Regions from separate parts of the Sinomonas sp. RB5 genome, predicted to be linked through region 2. Evidence: predicted binding sites of a transcription regulator. Region 2 holds the regulator's gene; the other holds the start of a gene.
The links. The regulator HspR, encoded in region 2, represses chaperone genes until heat shock. The targets are predictions, from matches to a motif close to AAGTTGAGTCNNNNNGACTCAACTT.

Region 1 (3,406 bases), on a different contig from region 2:
CACCTCGTCCCCCCGGCCGGAGAGCACGGTCCTGAGGGCGTACAGCGTGAAGCCGCCGGCCTGCTGCGCGGTGATGGTCGGCGGCATCGCGAGCTCCTCGCGCATGGTCGCCACGTCCACGAGCGCGGGCCCGTCGTGGGCGAGGGCCTCCGCGAGCCCCGCCTCGAGCTCGGAGGAGCCGTTGACCCGTACCCCCTTGATGCCCATCGCCTCGGCGACCGCCGCGAAGTTCGGGTTGTCCAGGCCCGTGCCGAAGTTCACGAACCCCACGGACTTCATCTCGAGCTCGATGAAGTTCAGCGACGCGTTGTTGAACACCACGAGCTTCACCGGCAGCCGGTTCTGCTGAAGCGTCAGGAGTTCGCCCAGGAGCATCGAGAGCCCGCCGTCGCCCGCGAGCGCGACGACCTGCCTGCCCGGGAACGCCGCCTGGGCGCCCATCGCGTGCGGCAGGGCGTTCGCCATGGAGCCGTGCGTGAACGAGCCGACCAGCCGGCGTCGGCCGTTCATCGTCAGGTAGCGGGCCGCCCAGATCACCGGGGTGCCCACATCGGCGGTGAAGACGGCGTCCTCGGCCGCGAGCCGGTCGAGGGTCCGGGTGACGAACTGCGGGTGCAGCGGCTGCCCCTTCTTGGTCGGGGTCGCGAGGTCGTCGAGCTTGGAGCGGGCCTTCGCGTAGTGCTTGAGCGAGGACTCGAGGTGCGTGCGGCGCTTCTTGCGCGGCACGAGGGGAAGCAGCGCCGCCGCGGTGTCGCGCACGTCCCCGACGAGGCCGAGGTCCAGGGGCACGCGCCGGCCGAGCTGCTCGCCGCGCAGGTCGACCTGGATGATCTTGGCCTTGGACGGGAAGAACTGCTGGTACGGGAAGTCCGTGCCGAGCATGAGGAGGGCGTCGCAGTCCTCCATGGCCCGGTAGCCCGAGGAGAAGCCCAGCAGGCCGGTCATGCCGACATCGAAGGGGTTGTCGTACTCGATGAACTCCTTGCCGCGCATTGCGTGGACGATCGGCGCGGCGAGCGCGTCCGCGAGCGCCACGACCTCGTCGTGGGCCCCCTCGACGCCGGCACCAGCGAGGATCGTGACCTTGCCGGCGGCGTTGAGGATCCCGGCCGCTTCGCGGAGCTCGGCGTCGTTGGGCACCACCCGGGGCCGGGCCCGGCGCACCACCGTGACCCGGTCCGAGTTCGTGGAGGTCAGACCCACGTCGCCGGACAGGACCACCACCGCGACGCCGCGCTTCTCGACCGCGGTGCGCATGGCGATCTCGAGGATGCGCGGCATCTGCGCGGCGTCGGTGACCTGCTCGGCGTAGACGCTGCACTCGCGGAAGACCTCCTGCGGGTGCGTCTCCTGGAAGTAGTTCGAGCCGATCTCGGTGCTCGGGATGTGGGCGGCGATCGCGAGCACGGGCACCCGGGAACGGTTGGCGTCGTAGAGGCCGTTGATGAGGTGCAGGTTGCCGGGGCCCGCGGACCCTGCGCAGACGGCGATCTCCCCCGTGAGCGCGGCCTCGGCCGCCGCGGCGAACGCCCCGGCCTCCTCGTGCCGCACGTGGACCCACTCGATGCTCGGAGTGGCCCGGAGCGCATCGGTGAAGCCGTTGAGCGAGTCGCCCGGGAGGCCGTAGACACGGCGGACGCCGTTGGCTGCGAGGGTCTCGACGATGTTCTGCGCGATGGTCGTCATGGTCCTCAACCTAGCGGCGTGGCGCAGATCGCGGATACCCCTCGGGAATATCTCGTTGGCCACAGCGTTGAACTTGAGCGTAAGTCACTCAACTTCTACCGTTGTAGCCCGACCGACTCCAACGCCACGACACGATCTCCCTCGGAGGACAACTGATGCCACTCTTCTTCGGCCCCGCCGCCGGCAATGGCTCCTTCGACGAGTTCCTCGCCCGCTACCTGCAGGGCCAGGGCGCTCGCCGGCCTGGACGCCCCATCGACATGACGAGGCTCGTGAGCCGCGGGACCCAGACGGTCCTCAACGCCGCCGGCCGCTACGCCCAGGAGCACGGCCACCGCGAAGTGGACGCCCTGCACCTGCTGCGCGCCCTGACCGAGACGGAGCAGGTCGGTGCGATGATCGCGCATGCCGGGGCAGACCCGGCCGAGATCGCTGCCTCCGCCGAGGACCGGCTGCCCGGCGCGGTGGGCGGTGAGCGGGACGAGGCCGACGGCATGCCCTCGCTCACCACGAGCGCCCAGCACGCCTTCCTCGACGCCTACAAGGTGGCCCGCTCTGTCGGCTCGACCTACATCGATCCCGAGCACCTCTTCCTCGCGCTCGTGCTCAACTCCGATGCAGCCTCGGGCCAGATCCTCGCCGCCGCCGGGGTCACCCCGCGGTCGCTGCAGGACGGCGAGTCCTCGCCCGCCGCCGAGGATTCCGCGGACGACGCCGGCCGCTCGCCGCGCGCGGCCAAGCGCCCCCTGCGTGCCACGGCAGCCCAGAAGGGCCGGCGCGCGAAGGGCTCGATGCTCGAGCAGTTCGGCACGGACCTCACGGCCCTCGCCCGCGAGGGCCGGCTGGACCCGGTGATCGGCCGCGCCGACGAGATCGAGCAGGCGATCGAGATCCTGGCGCGCCGGACCAAGAACAACCCCGTGCTCATCGGCGAGGCCGGCGTGGGCAAGACCGCGATCGTCGAGGGCCTGGCCCAGGCCGTCGCGGCCGGGGACGTCCCGGCGCAGATCGCCGGCACCACGGTCATCTCCCTCGACCTGCCCGCGATGCTCGCCGGCACCCGCTACCGCGGCGACTTCGAGGAGCGCCTGACTAAGACCATGGACGAGATCGCCGAGGATGGGAACATCATCGCGTTCGTCGACGAGATCCACACCGTGGTCGGTGCCGGGGGCGGCGGCGAGGGCGGCATGGACGCCGGGAACATCCTCAAGCCCCGGCTCGCCCGCGGCGAGCTGCACCTCGTGGGCGCCACGACCCTCGACGAGTACCGCAAGATCGAGAAGGACCCCGCCCTCGAGCGGCGGTTCCAGCCCGTCACGGTCGGCGAGCCGAGCGTGGAGGACGCCGTCGCGATCCTCGAGGGGCTCAAGGACCGCTACGAGGAGCACCACGGCGTCACCTACGCCCAGGACGCGATCCGCGCCGCGGTCGAGCTCTCGCACCGCTACATCACGGACCGGTACCTGCCGGACAAGGCGATCGACCTCATCGACCAGGCCGGCGCCCGGCTGAGCCTGGCGCACGGCCCGCGCGTGGACCTCGAGGCCCTCGGGGCCCGGGTCGCCGAGCTGACCGAGCAGAAGGAGGCCGCCATCGCGCGTGAGGCCTACGAGGAGGCCTCCCGGCTCCGGGACGAGATCGACGCCATCACGGCGACCATCGAGGCGGAGGCCACGGGCGCTCCCCGTCCTGCCGCAGCCCCCGCCGAGGGCGACGC
Region 2 (3,406 bases):
TCGGCGCCAGGCCCCGGTGGGTGGCGGCGAAGGCGTCGAGCACGTTGGCGACGGCGCCGGGGTCCGGGGTGCCCGGGTCGCCCATCATCAGGATGACGAGCGGCAGCCGGACCGGGTGGGCGGTCAGGGCCGCGGGCGGGAGGTAGACGCCGGCGCGGCGCGCGGGGAAGCCGTTCGAGGGGATCTGCACGGTACCCCGGCGTCCCACGGCGGGCATTCCGGCGGGCGGGGTCCATCCTGACAGGAGCTTTCCCGCCGAGGCGCCCCTGGCGGGCCCGACGTCCTTGGCCAGCGCGCCGAGGTCGATCGGCGCCCCGGTCGACACCCCGACGAGGGCTCCCAGCGTCCGGTCGTAGCCGAAGTAGGCGTTGATGGCAGTCCCGCCGGAGACGGCGACGACGAGGACGCCCGCCGCAGCCAGTGCCCTGCGCCAGGCCGGCCGGTCCCACAGGCAGGCCAGGGCGACTCCGCCCGCCGCGCAGGTCGCCATGAGAAGGCGGCCGACGTCCTCCGGGAGGTAGAGGCCGAGGAAGTCCGCGGCATCCCACACGATATAGAACGTGAGCCCCACGAGGGTCCCGGCCGCCGCGGCGAGCAGGAGCCGCTGGGCCCGCCAGCGGTCCGACCGGGCCGCGATGAGCACCACGAGGACCGCGACGCCGGCGGCGACCACGCCGCCCACGAAGGCCCCGTCGAGGATGTCGAGGCTGTAGAGCCAGTCCATGCCGCCTCCCGGCCCACGTCAGGGCGCACGGCCGGCGCCGGCCGGCGGCTCAGGGGGCCGTCTGCGCTGCGCGTCCGTCCTCGGGGCCGCCCCGCCGGGAGGCCTCGACCGCACCATGCCCATCGGCATCATCATCGGCCGTCCAGTCGTCCTCGTCCAGCTCCACGAACTCGACGGTGGCGAGGACCGTCCCGTCCTCGGCGTCGACCATCGCGGCCTCGTCGCCCTCCTCCACCATCACGTACTCCCCCAGGTCGGTAGTGAAGCGCCACGCGAAGGCCTCGGCACCGCGGTGCACGTAGGCCGCGTCGGCGGCCGTGACGGCCACGAGCTCGTGGCCGGCGGCGTCGCACAGCTCGCGGATCACGAGCTCGTGGTCGGGCATGTCGCCCAGCCCGCTCCGGTCCTCTGCAGCCCGGCGCTCCTCGAGGTCGTCGATGAGCCCCACGCGGCGCGCGATCTCGTCCTCGATGCCGTCCTCGTCGAGGGCGAGCAGGCCCTCCTGGCCCCTGAGCCAGGCAGCGTTGAGCGCCAGGAGGTCCTCCTGCTCGAGGAGTGCCTCGAACCTGTCGTCGAGGGCCTCGGCCCGGGCCACGGCGACGGAGCCGTCCGCGTCCCCCTCGAGGTACGCCTCGGTGTCCTCCACGGTCAGGGCCGCGACCGCGGCAGCGAGCTCATCGAAGAGGGCCAGGTGCCCGGCCGCGCCCATCTCGCGCAGGCCCTCGCGGACGAGGCGGTCGACCTGCGCCCGCTCGTGCGCCGCGAGGGCGTACTGTGCGAAGCCGCCGTCGAGCATCTGCGCGAGGTAGAAGTCCACGTAGTAGCTGCGCAGCGCGTTCGGGGCGATCTCGCGCTCGTCGAGCAGTTCCTCGTACATGGCGTTGACGATGTCGATGTTGGCGTCCACGACGGCTTCGTCGCCGGCCGTGAGGGCCTCGGCCGGGAGGACGACGGGATGCTGGGCGGTGCTCATGCGGGGCTCCTCGCTCGTGCGGTCACTCACGCATCGAACGTACGACGCCGCCGGCACCGCGCGCGGGGCACCCCGGCCGCCGCCCGGTGAACGTTGGGCGAACCTTGGGGGTCCCGTGCCGGCCGTCAGCGCTGCGGGCGCCAGACCACGAGGGCCTGGGACCGCGGTTCGGGCCGCTGCCCGCGCGCGAGGCTCACGACGTCCCCGGCGATTCCGGCGGCGAACACGCGCCGGGCCTCGCTGGCGCGCTGCGTGTTGGCGAGCTCGGCCTGGAGCTCGGTCACGCGCGCACGCAAGGCCGCGACCTGGTTCTCGAGCTCGAGGATGCGGCGGATCCCCTCGAGGGACACGCCGTCCTTCGAGAGCCGCTGCACCTCCCGCAGCATCTCGACGTCGCGCTGGGAGTAGCGGCGCTGGCGGCCGCCCTGGCGGGACGGCGAGACGATCCCCAGACGGTCGTACTGGCGCAGCGTCTGGGGGTGCATCTCGGCCAGCTCTGCCGCCACCGAGATCACGAAGATCGGAGCGTACGGGTCGATGGCCATGGCCTAGAGCCTCGCTTTCTCCGCAAGGTGTGCGCGCGGGTCCGACTGGCCGTTCTTGGAGACGGCCTCCGCGAAGGTGCGGATGGCCTGCTCGGCCTCCTTCGAGAGGTTCTTGGGGACGACGACGTCGACGGTGACGAGGAGGTCGCCCGAGCCCTTGGAGGTCTTCACGCCGCGGCCCTTCACCCGTAGCGTCCGGCCGGAGCTCGTCCCGGCCGGGACCTTCATCTTCACGCTCGGGCCGTCCGCGGTGGGGACCTCGATCTGGGCGCCGAGGGCGGCCTCGTCGAAGGTCACGGGCACGTGGATGCGGAGGTTGTCGCCCTCGCGCGTGAAGAAGTCGTGCGGTCGGACGTGGACGGTGACCATGAGGTCGCCCGGCCCGGCCGATCCGGGGCCGCCCTTGCCGCGGACGCGGACCTTCTGCCCGTCCCGGATGCCCGCGGGGATGCGGACCTCGATGACCTCGCCGTCGCGCTCGCGCAGGCCCACCGTGGTGCCGCGAATGGACCCGGCGAAGGAGATCGTGGTGCTGGCCTGGCGGTCCGCACCGCGCTGGGGCGGGGGCTGGAAGCCCGCGCCGCCGAATCCGCCGCCGCCGAAGAGGTCGGCGAACTCGGGCGGGAGGTTGCCGGTGTTGAACCCGCGCGAGTGGCGGCCGGGGCCGCCGCCGAACAGCCCGCCGAAGAGGTCCTCGAAGCCGGCCGCGCCGGCCCCGCCGCCGGGGCCGCCCGCGGAGAAGCGCGCGCCGCCCATGGCGCGGATCGCGTCGTACTGCTGGCGCTGCTCGGGGTCGGACAGGACGGAGTTGGCCTCCGTGATGTCCTTGAATTTCTTCTCGGCCTCGGCGTCACCCGGGTTCTGGTCCGGATGGTACTTGCGGGCGAGCTTGCGGTAGGCCTTCTTGATGTCGGCCTCGGAGGCGTCCTTGGACACGCCCAGAATGGCGTAGAAGTCCTTCTCCACCCAGTCCTGACTGGCCACGAACGCTCCTTAGATCAACTGCTGCTTCAAGTGTGCACGGTTTCGGGTACAGATCTCGTCACGGATATGCCGTTTCGGGTACGCGGGCGAGGGCGCCCGCGTACCCGAAACGCCCAGAGGGCGACGAGATGCGTACCCGAAACGGGAGGGGTGGGTCAGCCCTGCGGCGTCGCCACGATC

Region 1: the regulator HspR is predicted to act here: its motif matches at 1,757-1,781, upstream of ACVWWH_RS15480 (ATP-dependent Clp protease ATP-binding subunit).

The regions. Positions count from the first base shown of each region.
Region 1 covers NZ_JBSSGJ010000014.1:80,372-83,777, reverse strand. The annotation lists gene poxB (ubiquinone-dependent pyruvate dehydrogenase) at 1-1,686, opposite strand, end outside; gene ACVWWH_RS15480 (ATP-dependent Clp protease ATP-binding subunit) at 1,842-3,406, shown strand, end outside.
Region 2 covers NZ_JBSSGJ010000001.1:32,480-35,885, reverse strand. The annotation lists gene ACVWWH_RS00165 (alpha/beta hydrolase) at 1-724, opposite strand, end outside; gene ACVWWH_RS00160 (DMP19 family protein) at 774-1,697, opposite strand; gene ACVWWH_RS00155 (heat shock protein transcriptional repressor HspR) at 1,823-2,242, opposite strand; gene ACVWWH_RS00150 (DnaJ C-terminal domain-containing protein) at 2,246-3,226, opposite strand; gene ACVWWH_RS00145 (nucleotide exchange factor GrpE) at 3,382-3,406, opposite strand, start outside.